DNA from 4 places in the Spongiibacter taiwanensis genome. Region 1 is predicted to be linked to each of the others. Evidence: predicted binding sites of a transcription regulator. Region 1 holds the regulator's gene; each other region holds the start of a gene.

The links. The regulator sigma-54, encoded in region 1, starts transcription at its own class of promoters, with help from an activator protein. The targets are predictions, from matches to a motif close to TGGCACANNNNTTGCNNT.
Region 2: the regulator sigma-54 is predicted to act here: its motif matches at 2,673-2,690, upstream of NCG89_RS01885 (ammonium transporter).
Region 3: the regulator sigma-54 is predicted to act here: its motif matches at 2,375-2,392, upstream of flgA (flagellar basal body P-ring formation chaperone FlgA).
Region 4: the regulator sigma-54 is predicted to act here: its motif matches at 1,821-1,838, upstream of nirB (nitrite reductase large subunit NirB).

The regions. Positions count from the first base shown of each region.
Region 1 is NZ_CP098455.1:1,266,797-1,272,064, forward strand. It holds gene NCG89_RS05890 (KdsC family phosphatase) at 1-70, shown strand, start outside; gene lptC (LPS export ABC transporter periplasmic protein LptC) at 70-645, shown strand; gene lptA (lipopolysaccharide transport periplasmic protein LptA) at 632-1,201, shown strand; gene lptB (LPS export ABC transporter ATP-binding protein) at 1,201-1,926, shown strand; gene NCG89_RS05910 (RNA polymerase factor sigma-54) at 2,098-3,594, shown strand; gene hpf (ribosome hibernation-promoting factor, HPF/YfiA family) at 3,672-3,959, shown strand; gene NCG89_RS05920 (PTS sugar transporter subunit IIA) at 3,990-4,439, shown strand; gene rapZ (RNase adapter RapZ) at 4,457-5,268, shown strand, end outside.
Region 2 is NZ_CP098455.1:368,867-374,134, forward strand. It holds gene NCG89_RS01875 (MOSC domain-containing protein) at 1-758, opposite strand, end outside; gene NCG89_RS01880 (glutaredoxin family protein) at 755-1,003, opposite strand; gene NCG89_RS01885 (ammonium transporter) at 1,134-2,423, opposite strand; gene NCG89_RS01890 (TrmH family RNA methyltransferase) at 2,819-3,601, shown strand; gene NCG89_RS01895 (vWA domain-containing protein) at 3,621-4,796, opposite strand; gene NCG89_RS01900 (AAA family ATPase) at 4,801-5,268, opposite strand, start outside.
Region 3 is NZ_CP098455.1:644,519-649,786, forward strand. It holds gene flgE (flagellar hook protein FlgE) at 1-549, opposite strand, end outside; gene NCG89_RS03125 (flagellar hook assembly protein FlgD) at 586-1,245, opposite strand; gene flgC (flagellar basal body rod protein FlgC) at 1,256-1,657, opposite strand; gene flgB (flagellar basal body rod protein FlgB) at 1,661-2,083, opposite strand; gene flgA (flagellar basal body P-ring formation chaperone FlgA) at 2,459-3,172, shown strand; gene flgM (flagellar biosynthesis anti-sigma factor FlgM) at 3,267-3,566, shown strand; gene NCG89_RS03150 (flagellar export chaperone FlgN) at 3,568-3,975, shown strand; gene efpL (elongation factor P-like protein EfpL) at 4,027-4,599, opposite strand; gene NCG89_RS03160 (hypothetical protein) at 4,726-4,896, opposite strand; gene NCG89_RS03165 (hypothetical protein) at 4,918-5,268, opposite strand, start outside.
Region 4 is NZ_CP098455.1:1,367,330-1,372,597, reverse strand. It holds gene nirB (nitrite reductase large subunit NirB) at 1-1,741, opposite strand, end outside; gene NCG89_RS06385 (NarK family nitrate/nitrite MFS transporter) at 2,146-3,618, shown strand; gene NCG89_RS06380 (bifunctional protein-serine/threonine kinase/phosphatase) at 3,647-5,268, shown strand, end outside.

The DNA of each region.
Region 1 (5,268 bases):
ACGGGAAGTCTGCGAGTTGCTGCTAAAAGCCCAAGGGAAACTCAATGCCGCCTGGGAGCAGTTTCTATAATGGCCAAGCGCCGGGGGTTCAATTTCGCTGCATTGTCAGTGCTCTCGGCACTGGCCGCGCTGGGGGGTACCTACCTTTACCTCACGCAGTTCAGCGAGAGCGGCAAGCTGAGCATTGTCGAGCGTTTTGACCCCACCCCGGATGTGGATTCCTACCTTGAAGGCATTGAGGGCATCAAATACCGGGAAGATGGCGCCGTGGCCTACCGTTGGCGGGCCGTCAGCGCCGAACGTTACATTTCAGATGGCTCTGTGCGCTTGCAAGAACCCTCTTATTTAGGGAATATCGCCGAGCAGCGCCCGTGGACTGCCACCGCCACAGAGGGTCGCCTGAACAGTAGCGGCCAGCACCTGCAGCTCAACCAGGATGTGGTCGTGCGCGAATTGATCAGACAAGCTGAAATAAGAACCAACGTGTTGAAAATCGACCTGCAAGAAAGTGAAGTCAGCACCGACCAAGCCCTCACACTGCTCCTGCCCAACGGCACCACAAAAGCCACCGGCATGTACGCGTCGCTGCGAGAAGAGCGGGTAGAACTCCTTGATAACGTCAGGGGGCATTATGCGCCCCGCTAAACTGTTGGCCGCCGCGATAGCCATGTCGACGCTCAACGTTGCGCCCCTGCACGCCTTGCCCGATGACCGCAATCAGGCCATCAATCTCAGCTCAGATCGCGCCACCTATGAAAACAATCAGGGCATCTACAGTGGCAACGTGAAGATGTCCCAGGGCACCCTGAAAATTCAGGCCGACAAACTCACCATTGTCGAGAGTGATCGCAAAGTCGAAAAAGTGATCGCTCAGGGCAACCCGGCCAAATTCGAACAACAACCCAGAGCCGGTGAAGGCGTAGTGGTTGCCAGCGCCGGCACCATTGAATACCGCCTGGCCGACGAGGAAATTCTGCTTCAGCAAAATGCCAGCATCACCCATCAGGGCTCAAAAATCAGCGGTGATCGAGTGGTGTATAGCGGCAAAAAACAAACCGTTGTCGCCGACGGAGGCAGTGCCGCAGAAAACGGCCGGGTGAGAATGACCCTGCAACCCCAGAGCAATGGCGAGGTCAACTCCCAGGGTGGCAAACAAAACACCCCGGTCAATGACGACAACGACGGAGAGACTTCGCCCTAATGCCGGTTCTGAACGCGCACAACCTCGCCAAGGCCTATAAAGGGCGGCAGATTATTCGGGACGTCTCGCTGAGCATCCGCAGCGGCGAAATTGTCGGCTTGCTGGGTCCCAATGGCGCGGGCAAAACCACCTGCTTTTACATGATTGTCGGGATTGTGAACGCCGACCGTGGTCGTATAACGTTGGACGATCGCGACCTTACTCCCATGTCCGTCCATGGCCGGGCCCAATGTGGCGTAGGCTACCTGCCTCAGGAAGCGTCGATTTTTCGCAAATTGAGCGTCGCCGACAACATCATGGCAATTCTCGAAACACGCAAAGACCTGAATCGCAGCCAGCGCAAGGAAAAACTCGAAGCGCTGCTGCAGGAATTTCACATCACCCATATCCGCAAATCCAAGGGCATGACCCTGTCTGGCGGTGAACGTCGCCGGGTCGAGATCGCCCGGGCCCTGGCCACCGAGCCCAGCTTCATCCTGCTCGACGAACCCTTTGCCGGAGTTGACCCCATTTCCGTCAACGATATCCAGCAAATCATCCGTCACCTGCAGGCCCGGGGTATCGGCGTGCTGATCACCGATCACAACGTCCGGGAAACCCTGCACATCTGCGAAAAAGCCTACATTGTCGGTGAAGGCAGAATCGTCGCCGAAGGCGATGCGAACACCGTGCTAAATAGCGAGATCGTCCGGGAAATTTACCTAGGCGACAAATTTACACTTTAATTTCTGCCAGATTTTTGATTCGGCACAGCTATTGCAGGGATCGAGAGAGGCGTCTACACTCAAGTTGGACATTCGAGGGCACTGCCCGTCGTAGAATGCTTGGGCATCCCGCCCTCTGGTAGAGCACAATGTGCTCGCGTTACCTTCTTAATGTTGTAGAAGCCACTGCTTATGAAACAATCGCTCCAGCTCAAGGTTGGCCAGCAGCTGACCATGACCCCGCAGCTGCAACAGGCGATTCGTTTACTTCAACTTTCCACCCTCGATCTTCAGCAAGAAATTCAGTCGGCTCTGGATTCCAATCCACTACTGGAAATCGGCGAGGATGACACCCCAGAAGGCGAACCCGCCCAGCAGAACACCCCCGCCGCGGCGCCAGAATCCACCACCGCTGAACGCAGCCAGACAGAAGAGACTAAAGAAACCTCCGCCAGCAGCGACGACAGCTGGGCCGAGCGCAGCGAAATCCCGGAAGATCTGCCCGTCGACAGCCAGTGGGATGATGTTTACCAAAGCAGCGGCAGCGCCTCCCTCGGGCCAGCCGACGACAGCGAGTTCAGCAATGACTTTCGCCAGGGTAGCTCCGACTCCCTGCAGGACCACTTGCGCTGGCAGCTGAACCTCAGCCGTCTCTCTGATATCGATCAGTTGATCGCCGATGCTATTGTTGATGCCATCGACGAGAAGGGCCGGCTCACCGTGTCGGTGGAGGATCTGGTCGAGAGCTTCGACAATGAAGATATTGAAGCCGAAGAAGTACAGGCGGTATTACGCCTTATCCAGAATTTTGATCCCCCTGGGGTCGGCGGCCGCGACCTCCAGGAATGCCTGCTGATCCAGCTGCGCCAGTTGCCCCCGGAAACGCCCTGGCGGGAGGAAGCGCTGCTAGTGGTCGGCCAGTACATGGCCCAATTGGGCAACCGGGATTACAACCAGATCATGCGCCGCTGTCGCATCAAGGAAGATCAGCTCAAGGAAATCCTCAAGCTGATCCAGTCGCTGAACCCCACTCCTGGCGACGCCATCGGTGGCAGCGAAACGGAATATGTGGTCCCGGATGTGTTCGTCAGCAAAAAGGAAGGCCGCTGGCTGGTGGAGCTGAACCCGGACATCGCCCCCAAAATCCAGATCAACTCCCATTACGCGGCGCTGGCACGGCAAAGTAGCAACAGCAACGACAACGACTACATTCGCGACAATCTGCAGGAGGCTCGCTGGTTCATCAAAAGCCTGCAAAGTCGCAACGAAACACTGATGAAAGTGGCCAGCAAGATTGTTGAATACCAGCGGGGATTTCTAGAATATGGTGAGGAGGCAATGAAGCCTCTCGTTCTGCACGATATCGCCGAGGCCGTAGGCATGCACGAATCCACCATTTCCCGGGTCACCACCCAAAAATACATGCACACCCCCCGCGGCATTTTCGAACTGAAGTTCTTTTTCTCCAGCCATGTGTCCACCGACACCGGCGGGGAATGCTCATCCACCGCCATTCGGGCGCTCATCAAGAAATTGGTTGCGGCCGAAAATCCCAGAAAGCCCCTCAGCGACAGCAAAATTACCGAACTGCTGGCTGACCAGGGCATTCAAGTGGCCCGGCGAACCATTGCGAAATATCGGGAATCACTGGTCATTCCGCCCTCAAACGAGCGGAAGCGGCTGGTATAGTGGCCGCGACTCAGGTCGCGACCGTCACTTGCGCGCCGGGAGGCGCTGATTGCTTACAGCGATGAAGGAGCAAAAATATGCAGATAACTGTTAGTGGTCATCACGTAGAAGTTACCCCCGCTCTCCGCGACTACGTTAACAACAAGCTTTCCAAGCTGCAGCGACATTTCGACAACATTACCAATACCGACGTCACCCTGACGGTCGAAAAGTTAATCCAGAAGGCAGAAGCCACTGTCCATGTTGCCGGCGCAGATCTGTTCGCCACCTGCGAGTCACAGGATATGTACGCCGCCATCGACAGTCTCACCGACAAGCTCGATCGGCAACTCATCAAACACAAGGAAAAGCACCTGGCTCGCTAGCGCCAGCTTTGCTACCAGATTGCGATAACCATGAACCTAGACTCCATCCTCAGCCAAGGACGTACCCATTGTGGTACGTCCGTTAACAGCAAAAAACGCCTCCTTGAACAAGTTGCCAAGTTCATCAGCGAGGACGATCACAACTACGATCCCGACGAGCTGTTCAATGACCTGCTTGCCCGGGAGCGCCTTGGCAGCACCGGCATCGGCCACGGGGTGGCCATTCCCCATTGCCGCAGCAGCCGCTGTGAAAGTATTACCGGCCTGTTGGTACGCCTTGAAAAGGCCATCGAATTTGAATCCATTGACGATCAACCGGTCGACCTGGTGTTTGCCCTGATCGTACCGGCAGAGGCCCACGACGAGCACGTTAAAGTGCTGGGTGCCCTCGCCTCCGCCTTCAACGAAGAGAGTTTTCGTCGCAGCCTGCGCCAGGCAGAAGACGCTGCCGCCCTTTTTAAGGCAGCTATCGCTCACTGACCCAAGGGCGCCAGCCTATGCAACTGACCATCATTAGCGGCCGCTCCGGATCGGGCAAAAGTACCGCACTGCACCAGCTGGAAGACGAAGGCTTTTACGCCATCGACAATCTTCCCATTGCGCTGTTGCCCGAGCTGGTCAGAGAACTGTCCCAAAAGCCCATCAAGGCCCACCAGAAAGTGGCGGTGTGTATCGACGCCCGCAACTCCGAAACCGAGCTACAGCGCTTCAGATCACTGTGCGACCAGGTTCGCCAGTACGCCGATCTGCGCATCGTGTTTCTCGATGCCGCCGAAGACAAACTGATTAAACGGTTCAGCGAAACGCGCCGCCGTCACCCGCTGACCAGCTCGGCGCTGCCGCTGGCCGACGCGATCAAGCTTGAGGCCTTGCTGCTGGAGCCCATCGTGATGGAAGCCTCCCTGACCATCGACAGCAGCGACATGACGGTCCACGACCTGCGCGGCGCGATCCGCGACCGTATTCTGGGTGCCGAGGCAGCAACCCTGGCGATTCAACTAAAATCCTTTGGTTTCAAGCGCGGCCTGCCCATTGATGCCGACCAGGTATACGACTTGCGCATGCTGCCCAATCCCCACTGGGACGAAGCACTGCGCGGTCTTACGGGCCGCGACCAGCCCGTGGCTGACTTCCTCGATGCGCAAGACGACGTGCAGCAGATGTACGCCGACATCCTCGCCTACCTGGGCCATTGGCTGCCCAAAATCGAGGCCAGCAACCGGAGTTACTTCACCGTTGCCATTGGTTGCACGGGCGGACAGCATCGGTCAGTATACATGGCGGAAAAACTGGCCAGTGCTCTTCTCCC
Region 2 (5,268 bases), 900 kb from region 1:
TGCCGGTGAATGGCGTTTTGGCCAAAATAAATCTGCCCATCCGCTCCCCGGCAATGGGCGCGCAGTAGCTCGAGCACCGCGGGCTGCTGCTCGGCCGTACCGGGATCGAGACTGGGAATCACACAGCGGGCACAGGGCTTCACCAGATCCAGCTCTACCTCACCAATGCGCAGGCGCCGCCAATGGTTCTCAGCAAAGGGCTCGGCACCGTCTACCACAATATTCGGCCGAAAACGCTGGGGCTCCAGAAGCCGCCCCCCGGCGCGACTCAGATAATCAATGCTGGCCTGGTTGCACACCAACAGCGGGAAGCCGTCGGCAAATCCCACCTCATCACCCGCCTTGGCAAAGTTAACATCCACCTGCCGACGAAAAGTCGGCGGCAAAAAGCACAAACGCAGGGGCTTCCCCAGCAGGCCCGACAGCCAGACAGCCGCCTCGTCGCCCGCGTCGACTGCCTCACATTGGTCGCGCCAGACCGTCACCTCTACGGCGCGACCTTGAGGCGCTTGGGGCAAGCGCAATTCAGCCTGGGAATGGTCCAGGTGACGTAGACTCAGGTCATCGCCATCGTATACTGCCTGAATTCGCGTCATCGCCGGCACCTGCCGCTGGGTAACGAAGCGCCCCCGAGCATCGACCACCATCCACGCCCGATCACCGGCGAGCCCGCGCCCGTCCAGCGGCAAGGCCGGGTGGCGATCACCGGCCAGGGATTTCACTGGAAAGCGCCACAGCTGGCTCACCTGGATCGTCATGCGGCTGACTCGGCAAAGGCAATGGCCGCCTCCCCGTCAAAGGGCCAGCACAGGGCAGCCCCACTTGCCGGGTCCAGCAGAACCGGAATTTGCTCCCCCCATTGACTAATCAGCACGTCGTCATCGGCAATATCAATGACCTCGACCTCCCAGGCATAACCCTGCGCCAGACAGTGGGAAAGCACGCCCTCGGCCAGTTCGCACAAATGGCAGGCAGAGGTCCCCAATAGTTGTAACTCTTTCACGCGATATCCCCGAAATAAAAACACCGGCATCAGGGGCAACCTGATGCCGGTGTCATTTTACCTCGATTACTCTCTCAGCAGAGGGCACGGGCAGAGGATCGGGCGAACCCGCCCAAGGCCCTGCGTATGATCAGAGGTCGTAACCCACTTCGTTGTGACCCACCAAGTCCAAACCTTCACTCTCTTCGTCTGGGCTAACCCGCAGGCCGATCAACACATCGATAACCTTGAATAGCACGTAGGTTACTACCGCGGTGTAGGCAAAGGTTGCGGCAATGCCGATCAACTGCACCTTGAGCTGGGCTGCAATACTTACGCCCTCTGCCAAGCCCTGGCCGGAAAATACGCCCAGATCTGCACTGGCGAAAATGCCCGCCAGAAAGGTGCCCAGAATACCGCCCACGCCGTGTACCGGGAAAACATCCAGGGAGTCATCGATTTTCCACACCGTTTTCATGGCCAGTGTGCAGTAGAAACACACGATGCCGGCTGCCAAACCAATGGCAATCGCGCCGCCTGGGCCCACATAGCCTGACGCCGGGGTGATGGTACCCAAACCCGCCACCATACCGGTAACCGCACCCAGAGCGCTGGGTTTGCCGAATTTAAGCCATTCAATCGCCGACCAGGTCAGACAGCCTGTCGCGGCGGACAGGTGTGTCACCAGCATTGCCATGCCGGCATCGCCGTTGGCGGCCAGCGCACTGCCGGCGTTAAAGCCAAACCAACCCACCCACAACATACCCGCGCCGGTGAAGGTCATGGTGAGGTTGTGCGGTGGCAAGGCCATTTGACCAAAGCCCTGACGTTTCCCCAACACGACGGCGGCCACCAGCGCCGCCACACCGGCGGTGATGTGCACCACCGTACCACCAGCGAAGTCCAGCAAGCCCATTTGACCGAGCCAACCGCCGCCCCAAACCCAATGGGTAACGGGCGCATAAACCACCAGCAGCCATGCGGCAGAGAACAACATGACCGCAGAAAAGCGAATCCGCTCCGCAAAGCCGCCGACCACCAGCGCGGGTGTAATGATGGCGAAGGTCATCTGAAACATCACAAACACCGTCTCGGGAATATCGCCACTCAAGCTGTCCTCGGCGACACCATAGAGAAAGGCTTTGCTGAAAGAGCCCATAAAGCCGTTGCCATCGGCGAAGGCAATGCTGTAGCCAACGATCACCCACAACAGTGAAGCCACGCAGGTGATGCTAAAGCACTGCATCAACACACTCAGTACGTTCTTGCTGCGCACCAGGCCACCGTAAAACAGCGCCAGGCCAGGCAAGGTCATGAACAGCACCAGCGCGGTAGACGTCAGAATCCACGCGGTATTGGCGGGGTTTAACTCCTGGGCAAGGGCCCATTGCGGGGCAAACATCATCCCCAAAAGGCTAATGACGTAAGCCATCGGCTTCATCCAGCGTATTTTTTTCACGTAAAGTCTCCACAAATATCGACGATTGCACCGAAAGCGATCACAAACCCCAGAAAGGCACCACAATAATGCAGCATTCGCTTTCGCATCATTGCCTCTGCCCTTCCCCCTTTGTGGGGCTTATCTGCTGACAGGCCATACAGTTATGCAATTTTCCCCGACGGAACCACGCTCCGATTCCCATTGAGTCGATGACCAGCAATGGGGCAGCAGGAAAGATCGCACCACAACAATGCAATATGCATGCCCATTCTTGGTTCGCCCGCACCAGAATTTACCATTGAGCCATCAAGGTCCGCCTGCCTGGCACCAATGAGGATTCATATTCAGCGAGGGGGTATACTGCGCCCGGCGCGCCATACAGACCGGGAACCCCTATGTCCGACTCCGAAAATTACCGTCAACGCAAAGCATTCTTCGCCCAGATGCTGACCATCTACGGCCGCAAACCCGTCATCGAGGCACTCACCGACGCCACCCTGCAGGTCTACAAAGTGCATCTGGCAAACAGTAATCGAGAGGACGGCGCAATACGCCAGATTCGAGAGCTCGCCGACGCGAAGGGGGTTGCGATAGAAATGCACGATCGCCAGGCACTGTCGCGCATTTCCAAGAATGGCAAACAGGACCAGGGGGTCGCGGCCGACCTGCAGCTGCGCGGGCTGCGCGATGCGGGTGACCTCACCGCCGACATAAATACCGATAAACCCCAGCAATATATCGCACTGGATAGAATCACCAACCCGCAGAACCTGGGCATGATTATTCGATCGGTGGCGGCTAGCGGCATTGGCGGTATCATTCTGCCCCGCAAGGGCTGCGCTGCCCTGTCGCCGCTCGTTATTAAGAGCAGCGCCGGAACCCTGTTTCGGGCGCCCATTTACCTGTGTGACGATCTGTCCCGTTGTCTGCAAGACCTCAGCAGTCAGGGAGCGCGCCTGTGCGCTCTGTCGTCCCATGCCAGCCAGTCACTGTTGGAAGACAGCTACCAGGGCACCAGCATCTATGTGCTTGGCAATGAAACCGATGGGGTCAGTGCAGAAGTGAGCCGGCTGTGCCAGCAGAAGTTGTGCATTCCAATGCACAATGGCGTGGAGTCACTGAATGTGGCGGTGACCGCCGCCTTGATTGCCTTCTATGCGGCGGGCGCCAGCCGCTAGCGCCGCCGGTGAAAGCCGATTATTTGGCGAGGTAGGCCATAGCGGCCTCAAGGCCGGCCAGGGTCATCGGATACATATGGCCGTCCATCAGTTCCTCGACCATGCGAATGCTGTGGGTCCAGCGCCATTCTTCCGGGGGGGTTGGATTGATCCAGACCACCTTGTTATAGGTTTCTTGCATCCGCTGCATCCAAACCGCGCCCGCCTCTTCATTCCAGTGTTCGACGCTACCGCCGGGTTGGGCTATCTCATAGGGAGACATGGCGGCATCGCCAACAAAGATAACTTTGTAATCGGCGCTGTATTTGTGCATCACGTCCAGCAGCGAAATCCGCTCGGTATGACGGCGAATATTGTTATCCCAGACCGACTCGTAAACGAAGTTATGGAAGTAAAAATACTCCATGTGTTTAAACTCGCTGCGAGCCGCCGAGAACAGCTCCTCGCACACCCGAATGAAGGGGTCCATTGAGCCCCCCACATCAAAAAACAGCAGCACCTTCACCGCATTATGACGCTCGGGCACCATCTTCAAATCCAGTAGGCCGGCATTTTTTGCCGTGGACGAAATGGTATCGTCGATATCCAGTTCTTCAGTTGCGCCAGTGCGCGCAAATTTGCGCAGTCGCCGCAGCGCCACTTTAATATTGCGGGTACCTAATTCGACACTGTCGTCCAGATTTTTGAAATCCCGCTTTTCCCAGACCTTAATCGCCTTTTTGTTGCGGCTCTCGCCACCAATGCGAATGCCCTCCGGGTTGTAGCCGCTGTGACCATAGGGCGAGGTGCCGCCAGTGCCAATCCACTTGCTACCACCGGCGTGGCGGCCCTTCTGTTCTTCCAGACGCTTTTTGAATTCCTCGATCAGTTTGTCCAGGCCGCCCAAGGATTTAATCTGGGCTTTCTCTTCTTCGCTCAACTGTTTGATAAATTCCCGGCGCAGCCAGTCGTCGGGAATCATTGCCTGAATAATATCGTCGAGGTCAGAAAGCTCATTGAAATAGCGAGCAAAGGCCAGGTCAAAGCGGTCGTAATACTTCTCATCTTTAACCATGCACAAACGGGTGAGCTGGTAAAACTCATCCACGTCCATAAATGCCAGTCGCTGTTGCAGGCCCTCAATCACATCGAGCAGCTCCCGGATACTCACCGGGACGCCGCTGTTTTTCAGGCCGAGGAAAAACTGAACCAACATAGCGTTAAACCCGGCTTTCCCGACGATGCATAAAGGCAAGGCGCTCGAGCAAATGGACGTCCTGCTCATTCTTGAGTAGCGCGCCGTACAGCGGCGGAATCGCCTTGCTGCCATCCCGGTTCTTCAGAATCTCCTCGGGGATATCGTCGGCCATCAGCAATTTTAGCCAATCAATCAACTCGGATGTAGACGGTTTCTTCTTCAGGCCGGGAATCTCACGGACTTCAAAGAACACCTCCAGCGCCTCCTGAACCAGCTTCTTGGCAATGCCGGGATAGTGCACTTCCACAATCTGCTCCATGGTCGCGCGATCCGGGAATTTGATGAAATGGAAAAAGCAGCGGCGCAGAAAGGCATCTGGCAATTCTTTCTCGTTGTTACTGGTGATAATAATGATGGGCCGGTGCTTGGCGCGGATGGTCTCACCAGTTTCGTAACAGAAGAACTCCATCCGATCGAGCTCCACCAGCAG
Region 3 (5,268 bases), 620 kb from region 1:
GTTGTAGCTCGAGGGCAAGGTCGGGTCGAATGGGCTCGCCGCCGGGACGGGCGCATTGGCAGGCAGATTCAAACCAATGTCGGTGCGGCTGGTCTGTTGCGGTGGGTTCTCGGTGATCTGCAGTTTCAGATCGGCCAGGGAGCCGGTGGCAAAGGTGCCATTGGCGGCCGCCGGAAACACCTGCAGTTTTTCCAGGTTGCTGTTCACCACGTAGCCGTCACGATCAACGCTGAAGGCCCCGGCGCGGGTATAGGTAATCCCGTTGGCGCCTTTCATGGTGAAGAAGCCCTCACCGCTGATGGCCAGGTCCAGGTTGTTATCGGTGAAGTCGATATTGCCCTGGGAGAACTGCTGGGTAATGGTGTTCAGACGCACACCGGCACCGGGGGTGGTGGCCGTGACGTCGTTGTTCGAGGTGGCGAATACGTCCGCAAAGGACGACCGGGAACTCTTGAAGCCCGTGGTATTCACGTTGGCGATGTTATGCGCCGTGATATCCAGGTGGGCAGAGGCGGCGTTCAATCCACTCAGTGCGATACGAAAGCTCATAATGTCACTCCTACTGGCATAGCGATCCCACCGGGATCAACGAATTTCGATAACCTGGGAAAGCGCCACAGTGCCCAATCCCTTCAATTGCAATTGTGCGCTGCCGCCATTACTGGGCACGCTCACGCTGTTTACGGCCGCCCGCACCTGGGTTCCCAGGGCTTCCTGGGTATTGCCGTTACGATAGCTGGCTTGAATCTGATAGTTGCCGGGTGGCAGGCGGTTGCCATTCAGGCCCACCCCATTCCACTCAAAGGGCACATCGCCGGCGTTTTGTGGCCCCAGGGACACCTTGCCCACCACCTCGCCGCCAGGTGTCAGAATTTCAACATTCACGGCGGTGCTGCTGACCGGCAGGGTCAACTGCCCGCCCACACCACCCGAGGACGGCAGGGCAATTTTGTTGGAGTCGACCAGCACTTCTTTGCCAATCAATGAGGAGGCTTCAAGGAGCTGGGCCGAGTACAGCGAATCCGCCAGCGTGGCAAGGTTGGCATTCATCTCGCTGATGCCGCTGACCGAGGTCAGCTGGGCCATTTGGCTAATAAATTCGGTGTTGTCGGTGGGTTTGAAGGGGTCCTGGTTTTTCAACTGTTGGAGCATCAACTTCATAAAGTCGTCCTGATCCAACGAGCTGGCATCTTTCTTGGCGGCAGCAGAGGCTTGCTGCAATTCAGTCACGGAGCGAAGTTCCATCCCCTATTCCTCAGTTCTGGCCCAGTTGCAACGTGCGCAGCAACAGGGCTTTGGTGGTGGAAAAAACCTCGGCGTTATTCTGATAGGCCCGAGAGGCAGAAATCATATTTGCCATCTCCTCCACCGTATTCACGTTGGACTCATAGACGTAACCGTCAGCATCCGCCATCGGGTTGCCGGGCTCGTAACGCTTCTGAATGGGCGCTTCACTCTCTACTACACCGGTGACCGCCACACTGGTGGTTGCCCGCTGCTGATCCATCACCGCGGAAAACACCGGCTGTTTGGCCCGGTAGGCGTCTTCTTCGCTACCACTGATGGAATCGGCATTGGCCAGGTTGCTGGCCACGGTATTGAGGCGCAGCATTTGCGCGTTCATCGCAGCTGCGGCCAGATCCAAAGAATTAGCCATGGCTTAGCGGCCTCCCTGAATAATGGATTTCAAACTGCTGAAGCGGCTGCCCAAGAACTGCAGCGTGCTCTGGTAACGCAGGGCATTGTCGGCAAACTCGGCCTGCTCAACGTGGCTTTCTACTGTGTTGCCGTCCAGGGAGGGCTGCTGGGGATTACGGTATTTCAAATCAACCGCTTCTACCCCGTTGGCGCTTGCGTTGACCGGCCCCAGGTCCATATGCCCGGCTCGGGTTTTTGCCACCGCCAAATTCATGCCCAACTGCCCTTCGGCCTGACCCAGTGCAGCGCGAAAATCGATGTCGCGGGCTTTGTACCCAGGGGTTTCCGCGTTGGCGATATTTCCTGCCAACACTTCATTACGGCGCTCGCGCAGGTACAACGCCTGCTCGTGAACTCCCAATGCCTTGTTAAAATTAATTGCCATCGTGTTACCCGTTTTCCGAAAAATGCCACTAAAGTTTTTCGTTTTTCATCCGATAAACTCTATGAAGCGGCGTTTAAAGTCGGACTTGCGTGTTTGACAGGGACGAGGCAAACGCTGTGCCAATATTTTTTGTTGTTATTTTTCAGACAGATACAAAAGCAAAGACGGCAAATAGCCAAAAATTCGGCAGATTTTTTCCTCTCCAGCGGCAAAGTTTCGACGCCGCATAACTACCTAGTTACCTGCGTACTTCCCTCCACTGTCGCCATAGCCCAGCAGCATCCCTGACGCTGGCACAGCAATTGCAAAACCCTCTACAGAACCACATAACTGACAAAAAATTGGCGATTTGCTGGAGAAACTGGGTAACTGACGATGGCAACAGGACATTTCATCAAGGCCTTACTGTTAAGCGGCGCATGTATCGCGACACTTGCCCAGGCCAGTTATGCCCAAGCCGGTTACGAAAGCCCTGAGCGCATCGCCGCGACGGCCAAGGCCTATATTGCGGCCCGCAATCCCTGGAAAGACATGAACACCGAGGTGACGGCCGATCGGCTCGATCCGCGCAGCAAGCTAGCCAAGTGCGACGCTGCGCTGGAGGCCTTTCTGCCGCCGGGTGGCCGGATCAAACGGCGGACGACCGTCGGTGTACGCTGCACCAGTGGCCAAGCCTGGAAGATTTACGTGCCAGTGAGCATCGCCGCCTATACCAAGGTGATGGTCGCCCGGTATCCCATCGCCCCCGGCAGCCTGATTCGCGCCGAGGACGTGAGCTGGAGCAAACGGGATATCGCTACGCTGGGCTATGGCTATCTGCGCAGCCTCGAAGGCCGCGGCGGCTATCGCGCCCGCTACAGCATTGCCCAGGGCGCCGTGCTCACCCCCAATATGGTGGAGGCCGACAGCGCCATTCAGAAGGGTCAAAAAGTTTACTTAAACAGCAACACTGGCGGCATCAAGGTAACCATGGCCGGAATCGCCATGGAAAACGCGCCGCTGGGCGGCCGGATCAAGGTTAAAAACCTAAGCTCTGGCAAGCAGTTGGAAGGGGTTGTGGAGTCAGACCACCAGGTTCTGATTCCGTGAACAGGGCCGCAATTTATGGGCAATAGTCACACTAAAGTTTTCCGCCTGACGGCCGATAACCAAGATAAAGCGATTCGCTTAAAGGATATCAACCATGATCTACCGTATTGATGGTGGCTCCCCCAGCCAAACCGGCAAGCTGGACACCAGCCGGGCCAGCGGCAAAGCCGGCACCAGCAATGCCCCAAGCCAAATCGAGGCGCCGTCGACCGGCATGTCGAAGGCCGATGCCCCCCTGCTCGCCTCTGCCCGCGCGGCGGTGAACGCCAGCGACGGCATTGACCGGGCCAAGGTCGACGCGATCAAAACTGCCATTCGCAACGGCGAATACGTCGTGGACGCCAAGCGGCTGGCGGCAGCCTTTATCGACATGGAAATGGTATCGGTGCGCTGATATGGAATATCTCGATCTGCTGCAAGCCATCGAAACCCATAGCGCTGCACTGGAAGCTCTGTTGAGCCAGGAGTGCGAAAATCTGGAGCGGGCACCCGAGCACGGCCAATTGCTGGCACTGGCTGAGCAAAAAACCCGCCTCAGCACCACCCTGCAGACTCTAGAGGCCCAGCGCCAGGCCTATTTAAGCAGCCACCCCGAAGTCTCACCACAATTGCCCGACACTATCCGGCTCAGCCTGGCCAACTGCCAGCGACTGAATCAGCAGGCCGGCGCCCATGTGTCGTCGCAATTGCGCTATACCCGTCGCGCCCTGGATATTCTCGGGCTTGGCGATGACGGCGGCGTGTATACCGCCAATGGCGTCAGCCAGCAAAACTCCCGCAGCCACGCACTGGCCAAAGCCTAATCACCTACCCGCAACCAGCCTCCCCCGTCATTGATATCGGGGGATGCCCGCTTACTTTTCCGCCCGGGACATAAACCGGCGCTCTTCAACATTCACCTTAATGCGATCACCCGTAGCGATGTACTCCGGCACCTGCACGGTCAAGCCCGTCGACAATTTGGCGGGCTTGGTCCGGGAGGTCGCCGATGCGCCTTTAATTGAAGGGTCCGTCTCTACCACATCCAGCTCCACACTGGTCGGCATATCCAGCGCCACCGGCATATCGTTGACCACCACGACATGCACGCCGGGCGTATCCTCGTTGATAAACATCATCTCTTCAGCGATGGCGTCTTTATTGAGGTTGTAGAGGGAGAAATCTTCCTGATCGAGAAACACATGCTCATCGCCATCGGCATAGGAATACATCACCGCTCGACGGCTTAAATCGGCAAAATTCAAAATATCCGAGTCCTTAAAGGTCTCGTCGATCTTGTGGCCGGTCACCACATCGTACATACGCATCCGGTATAAACTACCCCCGGCCCGACCCTGGGGCGCCGAACGCTCGATATCCTTCACCATGTAAGTGCCGCCGTTGTAATCCAACGCCATATTCTTTTTGATCTCACTCGCCTTCGGCATGGGCTTGCTTCCTGTATAGGGGCCGGGCTAGCCCGGCAGATTTGCGTGGCGGAATTTTAGGAGTGATAGCGGGGATTTGTATAGCGATTAATCCACGACGGCAGAAACGGCTCAGTCGTCGCGATCTCACCGCCGGGGTGTGATATGAATTCGCTCTTCAAGGTCGCAGGCGGGGCAATGCCACACGGTGAATCCCTCGCGATTCATACTGGGCAGGGCGTAGCGGTGGCCGCAGCAGCGGCAGATGTGATCGAGTAGTCGCTTTGGGTCACTCGGGCTTTTGTCGTCAATGGTCATTATTCGCTCTCCGATTAGCCCTTATTTAACGCAATAGAATCGAAATATCTTTCCTTGGCCGGTTGCCAGACACTTCCCGTCAGCATCGACCGCTCTCAGCCGCTCTCGCACACCAAAGGATTTCGGCAACAAATACGCACCGCTCGGGCTGCGCAAATAAATCCAACCAGTATCGTTCTCACCATCGCTCAAACCTTTCGATTCTCTTGCGCTGTAATGGTAAACCCCAGCCTGGTGTGCAAAGTGTTCCTCTTCGAGCCACTCAGGATACTGCAGACGCTCGGCGCGCTGGGCAAACAAATTGCGCTGTTTCTGATTTGCTTCCTCAATAGCAGTTCGCGTGGCAAGGTCCACTGAATCGAGCTGGTAGCG
Region 4 (5,268 bases), 100 kb from region 1:
CCGGGGTGACTTCACCGCCCGCCATGCGGGGCACCACGGAGAACGTGCCGTTATTCTGCATATTGGCCAGGAAGCGATCGTTGGTGTCCTGCAGGCCGGCGTGCTCGGGCTGGAGAATATAGTCATTCCAGCAGGAGGCCAGAATTGAGGCAGCGGCAGGTTTGCAGATATCGCAGCCCAGACCGGTGCCGTGTTTTTCGAGCAGCTCATTAAAAGATTTGATCTGGCCAACCCGCACCAGGTGATAAATTTCCTGGCGGGTGTAGGGGAAGTGTTCACAAATATCGGTGTTCACTTCCACACCCAGCTTGGTGAGTTCGGCGTTGAGTACCTGGCCAACGAGCGCGGTACAGCCGCCACAGGTGGTTGCGGCCTTGGTGCAGGCTTTCAGGTCACCCACGGTTTGGGCACCGTCCTGAACGGCGGCGCAAATCTGGCCTTTGCTAACGTTATTACAGCTACAGATGGTGGCGGTGTCGGGCAGGGCGTCCACGCCCAGGCCAACGCTGGCGCTGCCGTCGAGCTGGGGCAGAATCATTGCCTCGGGGTGCTTGGGCAGGGTGATTTTGTTCAGGGCAAATTGGAGCAGGTTGCCATAGTCTTCGGCGTCGCCCACCAAGACGGCGCCCAGCAGGTGTTCGCCGGTTTCGCTGACCACGATCTTTTTGTAAACCTCGGCCTGCTCGTCAATGAAGGTGTAGCACTTGGCGCCGGGAGTGTTGGCGTGGGCGTCGCCAATGGAGGCTACGTCCACACCCATCAATTTCAGTTTGGTGCTCATGTCGGCGCCGGTAAAGGCCAGGCCTTGTACGCTGCCAATCACGTGGTCGGCGGCGGCCCGGGCCATATCCCAGCCGGGAGCAATCAGACCGTAAATGCGACCGCCCCAGAGGGCACACTCGCCAATGGCGTAAATGCTGGGGTCTGAGGTCTGGCAGTAGTCGTTGATGACAATGCCGCCGCGCTCGCCGATCTCCAGTTCGCTCTGGCGGGCCAGAGCGTCTTGCGGGCGAATACCGGCGGAGAAGACCAGGATGTCGGTCTCCAGCTCGCTGCCATCGGCAAAGTTCATTTTGTGAACGCAGCTTTCACCGTCGGAAATGTTCTGGGTGTTTTTCTGGGTGTGGACGGTTACACCCAGGTCTTCGATTTTGCGGCGCAGCAGGGCACCGCCGCCGTCGTCAACCTGTACCGCCATCAGGCGGGGGGCAAACTCCACCACATGGGTTTGCAGGCCCAGGTCTTTAATTGCCTTGGCGGCCTCGAGGCCGAGCAGACCGCCACCGACCACGGTGCCCACTTTGGCGTTGGCAGAGGCAGCGGTGATTGCTTCCAGATCTTCTATAGTTCGGTAAACGAAACAGTTTTGCCGGTCGTGGCCCGGTACCGGAGGGACGAAGGGGAACGAGCCGGTGGAGAGCACCATAATGTCGTACGGGTATTGCTCGCCTTGGTCGGTGCTGACGATTTTGTTCGCCCGATCGATGGCCACCGCCTTTTCGCCATTTTTCACGGTAATGTGGTTGGCCTCGTAAAAGCCCTCCTTCACCATATTGAGGGATTCGGCTTTGCGGGTTTCAAACCAGGCGGTGAGATGGACGCGATCGTAGGCCGGGCGGGGCTCTTCACCAATTACCGTGATGGCAAATTCCCCGGCCTTGCCGCTGTCGACGAGGGATTCAAGAAATTGGTGGCCGACCGGGCCGTTGCCGATAACCAGCAGGCGTGTGGGGTTTGTCATGGTGGTGGTCCTTTACTTCTGTTCGTCGGGGAAGGTTGCCCGACGAGGTAATTCATTCAGGGATTCGCTGATGAATGGGAAAGCAATACCTATGCCATGACTGATTTTTATATTTAAGCTATTGAAATATAAGTTAAAAAAATTAAATTGCCATATTTTGGGGCATTTATAAGGTGCGCCAAAATGGAATATTTGCGAAATGATGGGGCGCAATGATTTATTTTGGTGCTCTTCTGGGGCGCTGAGGAATGGAATGGCCGCCCTGAAATGACTCATAATGGTGCGTTATTTTTATTTAATTCATAGAAAACAAATAGATACGTTTGTTTTGAGGCGGTTTTCATGCTTGCTGGCACAGCAATTGCTCCGGGGTCTGCGTCGCTTTATCTGTTTTCGGAGTTTTCATGTCATCGTCTAATCTGAACCTGCTGGATATTAAGCAGGATAAAATCCGCCTGCTGCACCTGAGCTGGTTCGCCTTCTTTCTTACCTTTGTGGTGTGGTTCAACCATGCGCCCATGCTGGCTGCGATCAAAGAGGCCTTCGATCTCACCGGTCAGCAAGTTAAAGCCCTGATGATTCTCAACGTTGCGCTGACGATTCCGGCCCGGGTGATTATCGGGATGCTGGTCGATCGCCTGGGGCCCCGCATCGTTTTTAGTTCTTTGTTGGTGATTGGGGGCGGTATCTGCTGCGGCTTTGCCTTTGCCAATTCCTACGAAATGATCGCCATGATGCGCTTCTTTATGGGCTTCATTGGCGCCGGGTTTGTGATTGGCATTCGCTTGGTGGGCGAGTGGTTCCCCGCCAAGCAAGTTGGGCTGGCCGAGGGGGTATATGGTGGCTGGGGCAACTTTGGCTCGGCGGCTGCAGCGATGACGCTGCCCACTGTCGCGCTGATGTTTGGCGGTGAGGACGGCTGGCGCTATGCCATTGCCAGCACCGGTGTGATTGCGGCGCTCTACGGGGTGTTCTTTTACACTCGGGCGCGCAATACGCCTAAAGGGTCTACCTATTTCAAACCGAAAAAGTCGGGCGGGCTGGTGGTTAGTAGTCGGCGGGACCTCTACTTTTATATTGCCATGTGCGTGCCCATGTATTTGGCGCTGGCGGTGCTGACCTGGAAGCTGTCCCCATCCAACCTGGGTCTGTTGACCGGCGTGGCCGCTAATATTATCTATCTGGGCCTGGGTGCACTGTTTGTGTTTCAGGTCAGCCAGATTTTGCGGGTGAACAGCGATGTATTGAAAGGGATCCCGATGCCGGAGATGCAGCGCTTTAAATTCAAGCAGGTCGCAATTTTGAATGTGTCGTACTTTGTTACTTTTGGCTCCGAGCTGGCGGTGGTCTCCATGTTGCCCTTGTTCTTTATGGAGACCTTTGAGTTGAGTGCGGTGAAAGCGGGCTTGTTGGCTTCCGGCTTTGCCTTTATGAATCTGGTGGCGCGCCCTGGCGGTGGTTACCTGTCCGATAAGGTGGGTCGTCGCAAGTCCCTTACTATTTTGGTTGCTGGTCTGGCGGTGGGCTATATGGTGCTGAGCCAGGTCGATGCGGGCTGGCCGGTGTGGTTGGCGGTGATCGCAACCATGTGCTGCTCGTTCTTTGTTCAGGCGGGTGAAGGTGCGGTGTTTGCCATTGTGCCGCTGGTGAAACGCAGCATGACTGGGCAGATCGCCGGCATGACGGGTGCCTATGGTAATGTTGGTGCGGTGATCTTTCTGACTGTGCTGTCCTTTGTGGATGCCTCCCAGTTCTTTATGGTGATTGCGGCCTGCGCCGGGGTGGTCTTTATTGCAGTGCAATTTTTGGAAGAGCCCCAGGGCCATGTCGCCGAGCTGAACGACGATGGCAGTGTCGCCCTGGTGGAAGTGAGCTAAGGCCTTTGCCAATGGCTGGGAGCGCGTAATGTACCTGGATGCCGGGTTACGGTGTTCGGCGGCGCAACTGAGCACCGCCGGACGCAAGCCCATCAATGAGGACAGCCTCGGGATGCTGATTCCCGAAGGGCACACCGTGATTACCAAGGGGGTGGTCGCGGTGATTGCTGATGGGGTCTCTGCGGCAGAGGCGGGCAAAGAGGCGGCGGAAACCTGCGTTCGCGGGTTTTTGCAGGACTACTTCTCCACGCCGGATTCCTGGTCGGTCAAGCGCTCCGCTCATCAAGTCATTTCAGCCCTGAATCGCTGGTTGTACAGCCAAGGAAGTCATTTTGCCAAGGCGGAAAAGGGCTACATCTCCACCTTGAGCATTGCCATTGTCAAATCTCGCACTGCCCACCTGTTTCATGTGGGTGATAGTCGGATCTACCGCTTTCGCGGCGGCGTGTTGGAGCCGCTGAGTCGTGATCATGCGCGTCATATTGGTGAAAACCAGAGTTATCTGACCCGGGCCATGGGGCTGGATGTCAGTCTGGAAGTCGATTATCGCAGCGTTGATGTGGAGCAGGGCGACCTGTTTCTACTCAGCACCGATGGTCTGCACGGTGTGCTCAGTTCAACCGCCATTGCCGGGCTATTGGGCCAGGCTGGCGATAACCTGGATGCCTGCTGTGCGCGATTGGTCGATGCGGCGCTGGAGGCGGGTAGCGACGACAATATCAGTTGCCAGCTGTTACGGCTGGATGCGCTGCCGGGAGAGGACGCAGACGAGGTATATCGGCGCCTGACGGCCTTGCCATTTCCGCCGGAGTTGAGCGTTGGGGACCGGCTGGACGGCCTGGAGGTGATCGCGGAGATTCACGCCAGCGCCCGCAGCCAGATTTATAAAGTCAAAGACATCGCCAGCGGTCACCTGCTGGCGATGAAAACCCCCTCGGCTAATTTCCAGGACGATCCGGCCTATCTTGAACGCTTTGTCATGGAGAGTTGGATTGGCCGCCGGATTGCCAGCCCCCATGTGGTGGAGGTGGTGGAGCGGGAAGCCGCGCCTTCCTGCCTCTATTACCTGACCGAATACATAGACGGCCAGACCCTGGCGCAGTGGATTAAAACCCATCCTGATGCCTCGCCCCGGGAGGTGGTGGCCATCGCCGAGCAGGTGGCGCGGGGACTGTTGGCCATGCATCGCCGGGATACCTTGCATCAGGACATCAAGCCGGAAAATATACTGCTGCGCCCGGATGGCTCAGCCTGCATTATCGATTTCGGCTCCTGCTATGTTGCCGGGCTAGCGGAGATCTCGTCACCCATCCCCCGCGAATATTGCCTGGGTACTGCCCACTATTCGGCGCCGGAGCAGGTGCTGATGCGGCCGGTAACGGCCAGAGCGGACCAGTTTGCGCTGGCGGTGGTGGTCTTTGAGATGCTCACCGGTAAGCAGCCTTTCGCCGGTAAGCTGGCAGAGTGTGCCAGCGCGGTGGCATACCGACGTTTGCATTACGTTCCTGCCAGTCAGGTCAATCCTCATGTGCCCTTGTGGCTTGATGCCGCTCTGGAAAAGGGGATGAGCATCAGCCCGGAGCTACGCTACGCCGATGTGGCCGAATTTGTTCACGACCTGCGCTACCCTAACCCTGCTTTTTCCCTCCG